Regions from separate parts of the Pseudoduganella plicata genome, predicted to be linked through region 3. Evidence: predicted binding sites of a transcription regulator. Region 3 holds the regulator's gene; each other region holds the start of a gene.

Region 1 (4,560 bases), 2.8 Mb from region 3:
GCCCTACCTGAAAGGCAACAACCTGACATGGGAAGCAGACATCCGCGGCAACGGTCAGCCGGTGGCATTGCGGCTGCTGCAGGTGGACGTGGCGATCAAGCACAAACCGGGCAATGGCCTGAACGGGTGGGTCTTCGGCACGTTCTATTTCGACGGGCGGCTTGGTCATGCGCACTACTGGAATAACCTGGTGCCGGCAGGGCTGGAATGGGGCACGTCGCCCGATTTCACGCGCGCGGACTTTGCGCAGGGCAAGCGCCCGCCCCAGAGCTGGGTCAACCCGGTCGCGGACGCGCAGTTTGCCACCCGCGCGCCGGACGGCAAGCTGGGTTACCTGGGCCGCATGAACGGTCCCGTCGACGATCCGCGCTCGAGCTGCCTGGCCTGCCACAGCCGCGCGATGGACATGGCCGGTGGCGCCGACCCGCCGCTGTTCGCCACGTTTGCCGCCAGCCGCATCCGCCAGGTGGCTGTCGCGCCGAACCAGACGTATGAAACGGTGCTGGCGGCCGGCCCCGTCAATGAAGAGGAGGTAGGCTTTTTCTTTCGCAACCTGGCGCCGGGCGAGTCGTTCGACGGCACGCATCAATCCCTCGACTACTCGCTGCAGCTGATGAAAGGTGTCGAGTTTTGGGGAGCGTGGGTGAAGGAGCAGACGGCAACGCCGGCGCTCATGAGGCGCCGGAACGCGGGCACGACAAGGGGGAATTAGCGCACGGCACTCCAGTGAGGCCGGACGCCGCTACGGTCCGGGTCAGTGTGCCGGGGCGGTCTGGGCGGCAGCCCGGTCCCGTCTGGCCTGCTCGGCGCGCGCTTGCTCTGCGGCTTTCTCCTTCTTCGCCTTCTTGTTGGCCATGTGACGGCCGACAACGCAGCCGCCCACCGCACCGACAACACCATGTTTGCCAGCCACATGCCCCGCTACGCCACCCACGGCGGCGCCCTTCAGGCATCCGGCCGCGTTGGCCGTGCCGGCGACCAGGGCAAGGCCGGTCACCAGGATTGTCATCAATCTTTTCATCGTCTTCCCTTCTGATGGCGCGACCGCTCTTGCGTCGGTCGCTGCCGTTGATCGGATCGCGCTGGCGTATCGCGAGTGCGGGCACGCCAGCGCTTTAGTTGCAACAATAATATCAGGCCGGGAATAACTCAGCCTGTCGCAATCGTGCGCGGCGGCGCTGCCATGTACGGGTCGGCTCTGGCAAGTCGCTACCGCCGCTGCTAAGATGTCCGCAAACCGGGGCGATCGCCCCACCGGCGCCTCGCGGAACCAGGGGCACACTGAAAGAGATTGCGTGCGCCTGCTGATTGCCCTCATTTTCCCGTGGCTGACCTTCTTCACGATCGGCCGGCCGATCGCCGGGATCATCTGCCTGATCCTCCAGATCACCCTGCTGGGCTGGCTGCCCGCCACCATCTGGGCTGTGTATGCGCTGAGCCAGTACAAGACCGACCAGAAAATCGCGGAGGCGATGCGCGAGCGGGGTTAAGGCACGCAGCGAACGACGGTTCGCGTGCGCGCCGGCAGAGAGGCGTTACCGGCACCTGGCGGTGCGGGAGTCGCCATATGCGGTCCTGTTTGCCACCATCGCCCGGGTGGGCGCAAGCGTGCGCCCGAAGCCGACCAACCGCGCCACTGTGCCAGCCGCAGCCGCTACTTCGGTTTGCCTTCTCCTCGAACGTCAAAATCGGCGCCTCCCGATCCTCGCCGCACAGCTCCACGGGGATCCTGCGTACGCACCGACCCGTTGCCGCAGGCCGGCCCATCGACGGGCCGGCATTTATCGCATCCCGGCACGGTATCCCGCTGTCAATGTGGAAATTTTTGACTTAGGTCAAGGATTTGCCGGTTCGGCCGGAGGCACAATGGCGGCAACGCAAACGCGAAGGGAAAAGGACCGTTCATGACGACATTGCACGACTACCTGGCCGCCGAGCACCGCGCCTGCGATGCGCACTACAAGCAAGCGAAAGAACATGTTATCGATCGCGACTGGGAGGCCGCCAGCGACGCGTTCGGCCGCTTCGCCTGCACGCTGGAGCAGCACCTGCAAGGCGAAGAGGCATTGCTGTTCCCCGCCGTGGAGCGGCTGACGGGCGGCGGCGGCCCGACCGCCACGATGCGCATGGAGCATGGGCACATACGCCTGCTGGTGCAGCGCATGGCCGATGCCATCGACGCGCACGATGCCAACGCATGCTTCGACCATGCTGACAGCCTGCGCATCCTGATGCACCAACACAAACTGAAGGAAGAGAACGTACTGTATCCAACGGCGCTGCACCTGCTGGGTGCCACCGCCCGGCCGTTGCTGGAACAGATGCGCCGGCAATGGGAGCACCCCGCAGGAGCGCCGTTGGGAGAACCTGCATGAATGCGCGCCAACCGGCGCCCGTGCATGCGGACGACCCGCTGCAACGGCGGACCACGCGCGGGTATGCAGTACTGTACCGTCCTGTTGCCGCGGCCGTGACGCGCTCTGTCGCGCCGGTCTACCGACTCTCGAGAACCCCATGAGAAAATACAAGTCGACCAAGCCGGTCCCGCAGCCCTCGGCCACGGGCCGCCTCAGCATCTACACGCACGCCGACGGCGGCCGCGTGCACCGCCTCAGTGACGACATCGCCTATCCGCTGCGGCGCACCGTGGGGGCCATCGGGCGCGACCCCATGGTGGCGGCGTTGTTCGGACCGGCACGGCGGACGACGTAGGCCGACCACATTTAGCGGTGGCAATCGTTAATTCACGGGTGCCGCAGGGTGTCACACAATTGTTTATAGGTGAACTGGCGCACTGTCCGGAGCGGCTGTACCGGGTAATCTGACGCTGTGCTCTCGCACGCACACAGATAACCTTCAGGAGAGACGCAATGAACCAAGTACAGCGCGCATATTCCCGCACCGACGTCACGACCGAACTGGTCATTAACCGTGCCCTGTTGATGCAGCAATCGCTGGGGTTGCGCGACGCGCATATGTTCCTGACGCGCAAGCGTATCAAGCCGGCCACCATCAAGCGCGTGCTGGCCTGTCCGGGCGAGCGCCGCGGCGTCTGAGCCGCGTCGGCAACCCCGTCACCACCGACATCAACAATACAGGCCGGCGAACAGCGCCGGCGGCAGCGCGGGATTGAACCACCATCCCTGTGCCTCGTCGCAGTCCTGCCCGCGCAGGAAATCGACCTGACCGAGGTGCTCGACGCCTTCGGCCACGATGCGCCGGCCCATGCTCTGGCCCATGCCAATCACGGCGCGCACGATCACCGGCCCGGCCGGATCCTGCCCGAGATCGCGGATGAAACTCTGGTCGATCTTGATCGTATCCACGGGCAGGCGGCGCAGGTAGCTGAGGCTCGAATACCCCGTGCCGAAATCGTCGATGGCGAGTCCGACGCCGAGATCGCGAATACGGCGCAGTTTCGCCAGCACCGCTTCGGTATCGCGCAATAGCACCCCTTCCGTGATTTCCAGCTGCAGGCGTTCAGGCGCGATGCCCGTATCGCGCAGCGTGCGCAGCAGGTCCGATTCAAAACCGGCACTGTGCAGCTCCTGCACAGACACATTGACCGCGACATGGGCCGGGGCGCAGCCGCCGCGCTGCCAGGCCATGTGCTGCGCGCATGCCGTCTCACGCACCCAACGGCCCAGTGCCACGATCAGCCCGAAATCCTCGGCGACAGCGATGAAGCGGCCCGGGGATACGGCACCCAGGGTCGGATGATCCCAGCGCGCCAGCGCTTCGCTGCCCGTCAGGCGCCCGGTGCGCAAGTCGAACTTGGGCTGGTAGTGCAGCGACAGTTCGCCATTGCCCAGTGCCGCGCGCAGCGCCGTCTGCAGGTACTGGCGCTGCACCGCGTCCTCGTTCATGTGCGGCTCGAAGAACCGGAATGCGTTCTTGCCCGCCGCCTTGGCCAGATACAGTGCCGTGTCGGCATTGCGCACCAGGCTTTCCGCATCCGCCCCGTCTTCCGGACAGATACTGATGCCGATGCTGGCACTCGTGTGCAGCACGGCGCCGTCGATCGTCAGCGGTGCGGCCAGTGCGGCCAGGATCTTCCCTGCCGTGACGCCGGCCATGTGGGCGGCATTCTCCGTCATCGTCAGCAGCACGACAAACTCGTCGCCGCCGAAGCGGCTGACGGTGTCGCTGCGGCGCACGCTGTCGCACAGCCGCTGCGCCACCGCAGCCAGCAGGGCGTCCCCGGCGCTGTGGCCAAGGGAGTCGTTGACGTGCTTGAAGTTGTCCAGGTCGAGGTACAGCACGGCCACGCCGGCGCCGTGCCGCGCGGCCAATGTCAGCTCATGCGTCAGCCGGCTCGACAGCAGCGCACGGTTCGGCAGATCGGTCAGGAAGTCATGGGTGGCCTGGTGCGTTATTCGTAGCATGCTCTGCTGCGCTTCGGTAACGTCATGAAACACCATCACGGCACCCGCCAGCGCGCCGCCGTTATCGAAGATCGGCGAAGTGCCGTCCTCGATGGCCAGCTCCTCGCCATCGCTTCGGACCAGGATCGTTCCCGGAGGCAGGCGCGTTGGCCGGCCACTTGCCAGCACCACGGCA
Region 2 (4,560 bases), 790 kb from region 3:
GCGGCCGACGTCCGTCAGCCAGCGGCCGATCCACAGGCCCTGGACGCCGAAGAAGACGGTGTGCGGAATCAGCACCAGGCCTGCCGTTTCGCGGAACGCGGGATGGCGGTAGACGTCGACCAGCACGCGCCGGTCGAAGCGTTTGGGCGGCGCGGCCGGCGGCGTAGGCGCCAGCAGCAGGATCAACGCCCCCACCACAACGCAGCCCAGCGCCAGCAGGATGAACATCCAGCGCCAGTCGGCGTACTGCAGGAACAGCCGCACGGGCAGCGTGGCCGATGCCGCGCCCAGCCCGCCGGCGGCAATCAGGTAGCCCTGCACCGACGGCAGCCGCGCGGGCGATATCCACGTCGACACGGCCTTGACGGCCGCCATGAAGCAGCCCGCCAGGCCCAGTCCCATCAGCGTGCGCGCTGCCAGCATCTGGGCGAACGTGCCGCTGCCGGCGAAGGCCAGCGTGCCAAGCGCCGCCACCAGCAGCATCGCGCACTGCACGCGGCGCGGGCCATACCGATCCAGCACCAGGCCGACGGGCAGCTGGGCCAACGCGAACGCGAGGAAGTAGGCGCTGGTCAGGAGCCCCAGTTCGGCCGGCGACAGGCCGGCCGCCGCCATCAGCTGCGGCGCCAGGATGGCATTCACCGTGCGCAGCAGGCATGACAGGTAATGTCCCAGCGCATAAGGAATGAAGACGAGGCACAGCACGGCCGCACCGGGCAGCTGGCCCGGCACGTGCTGGCGCCCCCGCCATACGGCCCGTGCCAGCCCGGATGCGGCGCGCTCCGACACCGGCAACGGGTAAGCGGTCCCGTCCTGCGGTTGTGCGCCGCTCATGGGTCACGCCACGTTGCTGTGGCTCGCGCAACCTTCGCGCGCCGAAGCGATCCGAATCACCTTGCGTTCCACTGGCCCGTGCTCCACGTGCTCCGGCATGCCTCCTTCGGTCTCGAAGAAGAACTTGTCCTTGCCGAACGCAGGCTTCAGGTGATCCAGCCACGTCGCTTCCGGATCGAACTTGGCGAAGAACGGCTTGCGCACCCAGTCGGGATTGCGGGCCTGCAGGAACTGCAGCGCGAATACCTTCTCGCCGGCGATGGTGACGACGCCGTCGATGACGACCTTGCCGGGGAAAGCGCTCATCGACGGACCGCGCACCGTGCGTGCCAGGCCCGAGACCATCTGGTATGCCTGCTGGAAGATCTCGTGCGCACGTGCCAGCGGCAGCTGGAAATACTCGCGCGGACCGGTGTCCCGTTCGACGAACATGTAGTACGGGATCGCGCCCAGTCGCACGCCGGTGCGCCACAACTCGGCCCAGGTGTGCGGGTCCTCGTTGATGTGGCGGATCAGCGGCCCCTGCATGCGCAATGTAGCGCCCGTGCCGACGATACGCTTGACTGCCTTCTGGGCGATCTCCTGGCGCAGCTCAACGGCGTGGTTGTAATGGCCCATGATGGCCATGTTCTTGCCGGCGGCAACGACCTTCTCGAACAGGCGCAGCAGGTCGTCGGCATCGCGGTCGGTGACGAAACGCTGTGGCCAATACGCGACGGACTTGGTGCCGATGCGAATATTCTGGATGTGCTCCAAGTCCGGGCCCAGCAGCGGTTCGATGAATTCGGCCAGCGAGCGCGTGTTCATGATCATCGGGTCGCCGCCGGTGATCAGCACGTCCGTCACTTCCTTGTGGTTTTTCAGATACGACACCAGTTCGCTCGTCTCCTTCGCGTCGAACTTCATGTCGTCCATGCCCACGAACTGCGGCCAGCGGAAGCAGAACGTGCAGTACGCATGGCAGGTCTGGCCGGAGCTGGGGAAGAACAGCACCGTTTCATTGTATTTATGCTGCAGGCCGCGCAGCGGCGCATCGTTCACGCGCGGCACGTTGTGCGTCATCTGGCCCGCGGGGTGAGGGTTCATGCGCATGCGGATCTTATGCACGTAGGCGGCGATCGCCGCATCGTCCTGCTTGACCATGACGAGGTCGCGCAAGGTGCGGTATTCCTCGATCGGCAGCATGTCGCGGTGAGGGAACGTCAGGCGGTAGATCGGATCGTCCGGTACGTTGCTCCAGTCGATCAGGTGCTCCATCACGTACTCGTTGGTGCGGAACGGCATCACATGCGAAACCACCTGCACGGCCTCCTGCTGGTCCGGCGGCAACCATTGCCAGTGGCGCGCCTGGCGAATGCTCTGGCGTGTGAAGGGCTTGAATTTTTGCGGGACTAAATCTGCGGACATTACGTTCTCCTGTCTGGACGGGGGCTGAGACCGACATGCTAGGCATCCTGGCCTGTCGTCGCGTTGCTTCAAGTCAATATCCACACGGAAACCAGCCGCTTTTGCGTTTGCTCAATTGCCTGATGGCACCGCCAGCGTAAATTACTCCTGGGAACGCGATGCCGTCCCTCCCCATATCATTCTCAAGGACTTTTCATGAAACAGATGCTGATCGGCAGCCTCGCCTGCCTGGCGATGGCAAGCGCCTTCGCCGCCACCGAACCCACGGAAAAAGACGCCATCGCCATGGCCGAACGGGGCGCCGCCTTCATCAAGGCCCACAGCAAGGAAGAGCTGATGAAAAAGCTGGCGGCCAAGGACCCGGCGTTCGTCCAGGGCGAGCTGTACGTCGACATGCGCGACCTCAAGACGGGCATCGTGCTGGCCCACCCGATCAACCCGTCCATCGTCGGCAAGGACCTGACGGACGTACCGGACCCCAGCGGCAAGAAATACCGCCGCGAGATCATCGACCTGGCGGCGAAAAGCGGCAAGGGCTGGGTCGACTACATGTACAAGAATCCCGTCAGCGGCAAGATCGAGCCGAAGACGACGTACATCCTGCGCGTCGGCGACGTCGTGCTGGAAGCGGGCATCTATAAAAAGTAAATCCCGGCCGCCCCGGTACGTTTGCCGGCGCGGCATCCGCAGTTCCTTCTTGCAGTTTCTCTCTTGATGTGGCGGGAGTCGTCATGCTGAACAAATTACGAATCGGTCCCAAACTGCTGCTGGCGCCAGGCGTCGTCCTGGTCCTGCTGGTGGCCATTACGGCCTGCGCCTGGTACGGCATGGTGCGCCAGAACGCCTCGATGGAAAATCTCGTGCAGGTGCGCGCGGCGCGCCTGAAAGCGGTGGCGGAAGTGGCCGGCGATGCCCGCTTCGTCCATGCCAATATCTATCAGCTGCTCGCATGGGTCAACGGCAGCTTCGCCAAGGCCCGGCTCGACGCACTGACCAACCAGATCAATGACCGGCACAAGGCCATCGACGGAAATCTGCGCAAGCTGGCGCAGGTGTCGGGACCGGACGAGCGCAAGCTGGCCGATGCGTCGATTGCCATCCTCGCCACCTACCGCAAGGCAGTGCTGGAGACGATCGAGATGGCGCAGATGGACCAGGCCATAGCGGCCAACTCGATGCAGAAAGCCGAAGCGCAGTTCGTGCTGCTGGACGAAGCGCTGACCCGCTTGTCCGGCCTGGAAAAATCGCTGAGCGAAGCGGCCTACGCGGGCGCGGGCGCCGAATTCGGCCAGCTGCGCATGACGATGACGGGCCTGTGCCTGCTCTCGATCGCCCTGTCGCTGCTGGTGTCGATGCGCGTGCGTGCCGTGCTGCTGCGTGACATCCGGGCGATAGCCGACGTCGTGCGCAGCCTGGCCGACGGCCGCCTGACGAGCGGCAGAGCCAATGCGGGCAAGGACGAAATCGCCGAGACGTCGCGCGTGCTGGACCAGAGCATCGTCAACCTGGGCCAGACGCTGCGCACGATCCGCGGCGCCGTGCAGTCGATCGACACAGCGTCGCATGAAATCGCCAGCGGCAATCTGGACCTGTCGAGCCGCACCGAGCGCCAGGCGGGCTCGCTGCAGGAGACGGCCAGTGCGATGGAAAACCTGACGACAGCCGTGCGCCAGAACGCCGAGAATGCCCGCGAGGCCTGCCGGCTGGCGGCAACGGCAACGACGATGGCGGAAAAAGGCGGCCACGCCGTCTCACAGGCGGTAACGACGATGGAATCGATCCGCGCCAGTTCGCGTAAGATCGTGGAGATCATCGGCGTCATCGACAGCATCTCGTTCCAGACCAATATCCTGGCTTTGAACGCGGCCGTGGAAGCGGCGCGCGCGGGCGAGCAGGGGCGAGGCTTTGCCGTCGTCGCCTCCGAAGTACGCACGCTGGCGCAACGGTCCGCCGCCGCGGCAAGGGAGATCAAGGAGCTGATCGCCGCCTCCGTCGCCACCATCGACAACGGCGCCGCCTCCGTCAGCCTGGCCGGCAGCAGCATGGGCGACATTGTCGGCTCCGTGCAGCAGGTCAATCACATCATCGGGCGCATCAGCACTGCCAGCGCGGAACAGGCGCAAGGCATCTCGGAAGTCAACGTGGCCGTCGGCCAGATCGATGACGTGACGCAGCAGAACGCCGCGCTGGTGGAACAGGCAGCAGCCGCGGCGGAGAGCCTGCAGGAGCAGGCGGTCAATCTGTCGCGGGCGGTGGCGGTGTTCGAGTTCGATGCGGTGGAGGCGGCGGCGCCGGTGTGCGTCGCAGCCGACGAGGACG
Region 3 (4,560 bases):
AACCTGACGGACAAGGACTGGCTGCACGGCGGCGCGCCCGAGACGATCAAGCAGACGATCATGAACGGCCGCCACGGCGTGATGCCGCCGATGGGCGCGGCACTGGGTTCGGACAAGGACATCGAGAACGTCGCGCACTATGTCCTCAGCCTGTCGGGCAGCGCGGCGTCGGATCCGATCAAGAGCGTGTTCGGCAAGTCGAAGTTCGGCGCCTGCATGGCCTGCCACGGCGCCGGCGGCATCGGCAACCAGGCGCTGGGCGCGCCGAATCTGTCGGACAAGACCTGGCTGTACGGCGGCAGCGCCGAGACGATCATGGAAACGATCCGCAAGGGCCGCGACAATACCATGCCCGCATTTGGCGACTTTCTCGGCGAATCGAAGGTTCACGTGCTGTCCGCCTACGTGTGGAGCCTGTCGAACGAATCCAGGTAGAAGCCGAAGCCGTGTCATGAATTCGCCAGAACCCCAAGTCATCCGGATGTACGAAGCGCGGCAGGAGATCTATCCGCGCGAAGCCAGGGGACGCTACGCCAGCCTGCGCTGGCTGTGCGTCTGGCTCACACAGCTGACCTTCTATGGCCTGCCATGGCTGACCTGGAACGGTCGCCAGGCCGTGCTGTTCGATCTCGTCACCCGCAAGTTCTATCTGTTCGGCCTGGTGCTCTGGCCACAGGATTTCATCTACCTCGCCGCGCTGCTGATCGTCTGCGCGTGGCTGCTGTTCCTCGTCACGGCAATCGCCGGGCGCGTCTGGTGCGGCTTCTCCTGCCCCCAGACGGTCTACACGGAGATATTCCTGTGGATCGAGCGGAAGATCGAAGGGCCACGCAGCGCCCGCATGGCGATGGCGAAGCAGGGGCCGTCGCTGAAGAAATATTCGAAAAAGACGGCGAAGCACCTGGCGTGGGGCGTGGTCGCCCTGTGGACGGGCTTCACGTTTGTCGGCTACTTCACGCCAATCAAGTTGCTGGGCGCCGCCACGTTCACGCTGGCGTTCGGGCCGTGGGAATGGTTCTGGGTGCTGTTCTATGCGCTGGCGACCTACGGCAACGCCGGCTGGCTGCGCGAGCAAGTGTGCAAGTACATGTGTCCCTATGCCCGTTTCCAGAGTTCGATGTTCGACCGCGATACCCTGATCGTGACGTATGACGGCAAGCGCGGCGAGCCGCGCGGCAAGGTGGCGAAGAACACGGGCAAGAGCATCAACGGCGGCTCCTGCATCGACTGCACGATGTGCGTGCAGGTGTGCCCGACCGGCATCGACATCCGCAACGGCCTGCAGTACGAATGCATCGGCTGCGCTGCCTGCGTGGACGCCTGCGACAGCGTCATGGACAAGGTGAACCAGCCGCGTGGCCTGATCCGCTACAGCACCGACCGGGCCGTGGTCGACGGGATGACGGTGCACGACATCCGGCGCCACGCCATGCGTCCGCGCGTGCTGATCTACTGCGCCGGGCTGCTGCTCGTCGTCCTCGCGGTGGCAAGCTCGCTGGCGCTGCGCACGCCACTGAAGATGGACGTCATCCGCGACCGCGGCTCGATGGGGCGCGAGGTGGACGGTGGCGCGATCGAGAACGTCTACCGGCTGCAGATCATGAACACCTCCGAACGGGGTCACCGTTACCGCATCGCCGCGCGGGGCCTGCCCGGCCTGGCGTTGGCGACGGCCGATGAAGTGACGCTGGAGGGTACGGAAACGCGCGCGGTGCCGATCCGCCTGCGTGCGCCGCACGGTGCCGGGCAGACCGGTTCGAACAAGATCACGGTACAACTGACCGCTCTGGACGATCCGGCGCTGACGGTCAGCGAAACGGCCGTCTTCATCGTGCCGCGCTAGGAGAACGATATGGAACACGCATTGACACTGACGAAGCCCTGGTACACGCAACGCTGGCCATGGCTGCTGATGGCCGGCCCCGCCATTGTGCTTGCCGCCTGCGGCTATACGGGCTGGATCGCCTTCTCGCAGCAGGACGCGCTGGTCGTCGGCGATTATTACAGGAAGGGCAAGGCGATCAATCAGGACCTGCGGCGCGACCGCGCGGCAGCGTTGCTGGGCGTATCCGCGACCGTGCGCTACGACGCCGCCGACGGCAAGCTGGCAGGCCGCGTCGCCGGCCGCGATGCCGGCGCCCTCAGCGGTCCCGTGCTGCTGCACCTGGCGCATGCAACGCAGCCGGACAAGGACATCCGCCTGCTGCTGCACCCCGCCGCCGATGGCACGTTCAGTATCGGCCTGCCGATGCTGGAACGCACCCGGTGGGTGGTGCTGGTAGAGGACGAGAAGAAGTCATGGCGCCTGGAAGGGCAGTGGTTGTGGCCCACCGAACCCGAGATCGTGTTGCGGGCGGCGGAGTAAAAAAAACCGGTGACAGGCTCCATTTTCCAAAAATAGGAGCCTGTCACCGGTTTTTTATGCGCAGGTTTCCGTGCCGGCCGTGATGGCCTTCAGCCGCGGCAGGTCCAGCACGCGCACTTCGCGGTTGCTGACGGCCAGCAGCCCGAGTTTTTTAAATTTGTTGAGCAGGCGGCTGATGCTTTCGATCGTCAGCCCCAGGTAATTGCCGATGTCCTCGCGCGACATGCGCAGCTGGAACGCCGTGGCCGAGTAGCCGCGCGCCTCGTAGCGCGAGGCGAGATTGACGAGAAAGGCGGCAAAGCGCTGCGAGGCCTGCATATTGCCGAGCAAAAGCATGACGCTTTGCTCGCGCGTGATTTCCTGGCTCATCATGCGGTGGAAGTGGCGCAGCAAGGTCGGCATGTCGACCAGCAGCTGTTCCAGGCTGGCAAACGGAATTTCGCACACTTCGCTGTCCTCCAGCGCCATCGCGCTGCAATAGTGCTTGTCGGTGCTGATCGCGTCCATGCCCAGCAGTTCTCCGCCCATCTGGAACCCCGTGACCTGCTCTTCGCCGCCGGTGTTGATCTGGTAGGTCTTGAAATGGCCTAGCCGGATGGCGTACAGGCTGGTGAACGGGTCGCCGATGCGGAACAGGACATTGCCCTTGGCAACCTTGCGGCGCCGGCCGATAATCTGGTCCAGCTTGTCCATATCGCCCATGTCAAGCCCCATCGGCAGGCAAAGCTGGTGCATGCTGCAGGTGGCACAGCGCGCCTTGAGCACGTCGATCGTCGTACCGGGCAGGGTGATGGCGGGAAGCTGGTGCATGCGTGGGGAGTCTTCGTTCGGATGGCCCACAGTGTACTGTAACCGGAAGGCGCTCGGCCGTTCCTTCACGGTTGCTATGGCATTCGGTATCGATTGCGCGACAGTAATATCAACCTGTCGAGAAGGCGCGGCACGATAGCGCCACGCGGGTAGCCAGCCGAACAATAGCGCGATTATGATACATGCATGGTGCTACCGCCATTCCGGCTCGACGAGGGGCAATGAAACCGCTGGGTATCAAGGCAAAAGTCGCATTGGCGACGACGCTGACGTCGATCGTCATGATCGCGCTCGTGACTGCGCTGCAGGCGCAGCGCATGCGCGACGACTTTACGCGCGTACTGTTCGCCCAGCAGGACGCGCTGGTGCGGCGCACGGCCCAGGAGCTGGACGACAAGCTGGTCATGCTGCGCGAGATCGTGGCGCAATCGGTACGCTACCAGCCGCGCGATCTGTGCACCAACCCGGCCGGCCTGCGCGGCTTCTACGAAAACCGCGCCGTCCTGACGCTGTTCGACGACGTGCTGGTCGCCAGTCCCCAAGGCATCGTCATCGCCGACATCCCCGCGCTGCCGGGGCGGCCCGGCGTCAACGTGGCCGACCGCGCCTATTTCCAGCGCGTGCTGGCCGATCGGATGCCGCTGATCGCCGAGCCGGTCATCGGCCGCGCCGGCAAGCGCCCCGTCGTGCAGATGGTCGCACCCGTGCTGGGCGAGGAAGGCGACGTGCGTTGCGTCGTCATCGGCGTGCTGCGCCTGTACAAGGACAATCTGCTCGGGCACCTGCGCACCGCGAAAGTGGGCCGGACAGGGTTCTTCTATGCCGTTACCCAAGGCGGGAACCCGGTCTACGTATTGCATCCCCAGGTCGACCGCCTGATGCAGCCGCGCCAATCCGGCGGCTCGACCGCCATGACGCGCGCGCTGGACGGCGGCTTCGAGGGAACGATGCTCGGCACCAACGTGGACGGCATCCGCATGCTGACCAGCGTGACCCACCTCAAATCGGTGCCGTGGGTCCTGGCGGCCGCGTTGCCGGAGGAAGAGGCGTTCGCGCCGTTCGAAGGCATGCTGCTTCGCCTGGCCCTGTGGGCGACGCTGGCGTCGCTGGTCGCGGCCGCGATCATTGCGCTGGTGACGTCGCGGCTCATGTCCCCGCTGGTGCGCCTGCGCAATGCCATCCGCGCGCTGCGCACCGCGCCGCACGGCTACGCGCCGCTGCCGGTCAAGGCGCGCGACGAAACGGGCGAACTGACCGCCGCGTTCAACGACCTGATGGCCGAACGGCAGGCCGCCGATGCGCGCGCCCACGCACTGATGGTGGAGCTGGAAGCGCGTGCCGACGAGCTGGAACGGGAGCGCGACCGTGCCGAAGGAGCGAACCGC

What was found. Region 3 encodes FNR, which switches genes on or off when oxygen is low (the NO sensors DNR and NnrR bind a similar motif). Its sites were predicted from a motif close to TTGATNNNNATCAA; they were not measured.
Region 1: the regulator FNR is predicted to act here: its motif matches at 1,826-1,839, upstream of E1742_RS03745 (hemerythrin domain-containing protein).
Region 2: the regulator FNR is predicted to act here: its motif matches at 2,305-2,318, upstream of E1742_RS12805 (KamA family radical SAM protein).

What each region holds. Positions count from the first base shown of each region.
Region 1 is NZ_CP038026.1:890,972-895,531, forward strand. Features, by position in the region: gene E1742_RS03725 (hypothetical protein) at 1-712, shown strand, start outside; gene E1742_RS03730 (hypothetical protein) at 755-1,021, opposite strand; gene E1742_RS03735 (YqaE/Pmp3 family membrane protein) at 1,296-1,490, shown strand; gene E1742_RS03745 (hemerythrin domain-containing protein) at 1,905-2,375, shown strand; gene E1742_RS03750 (hypothetical protein) at 2,515-2,712, shown strand; gene E1742_RS03755 (hypothetical protein) at 2,871-3,056, shown strand; gene E1742_RS03760 (putative bifunctional diguanylate cyclase/phosphodiesterase) at 3,087-4,560, opposite strand, start outside.
Region 2 is NZ_CP038026.1:2,940,057-2,944,616, forward strand. Features, by position in the region: gene E1742_RS12800 (MFS transporter) at 1-834, opposite strand, end outside; gene E1742_RS12805 (KamA family radical SAM protein) at 838-2,241, opposite strand; gene E1742_RS12810 (cache domain-containing protein) at 2,437-2,889, shown strand; gene E1742_RS12815 (methyl-accepting chemotaxis protein) at 2,973-4,560, shown strand, end outside.
Region 3 is NZ_CP038026.1:3,732,704-3,737,263, reverse strand. Features, by position in the region: gene ccoP (cytochrome-c oxidase, cbb3-type subunit III) at 1-435, shown strand, start outside; gene ccoG (cytochrome c oxidase accessory protein CcoG) at 452-1,843, shown strand; gene E1742_RS16350 (FixH family protein) at 1,853-2,365, shown strand; gene fnr (fumarate/nitrate reduction transcriptional regulator Fnr) at 2,420-3,175, opposite strand; gene E1742_RS16340 (HAMP domain-containing sensor histidine kinase) at 3,397-4,560, shown strand, end outside.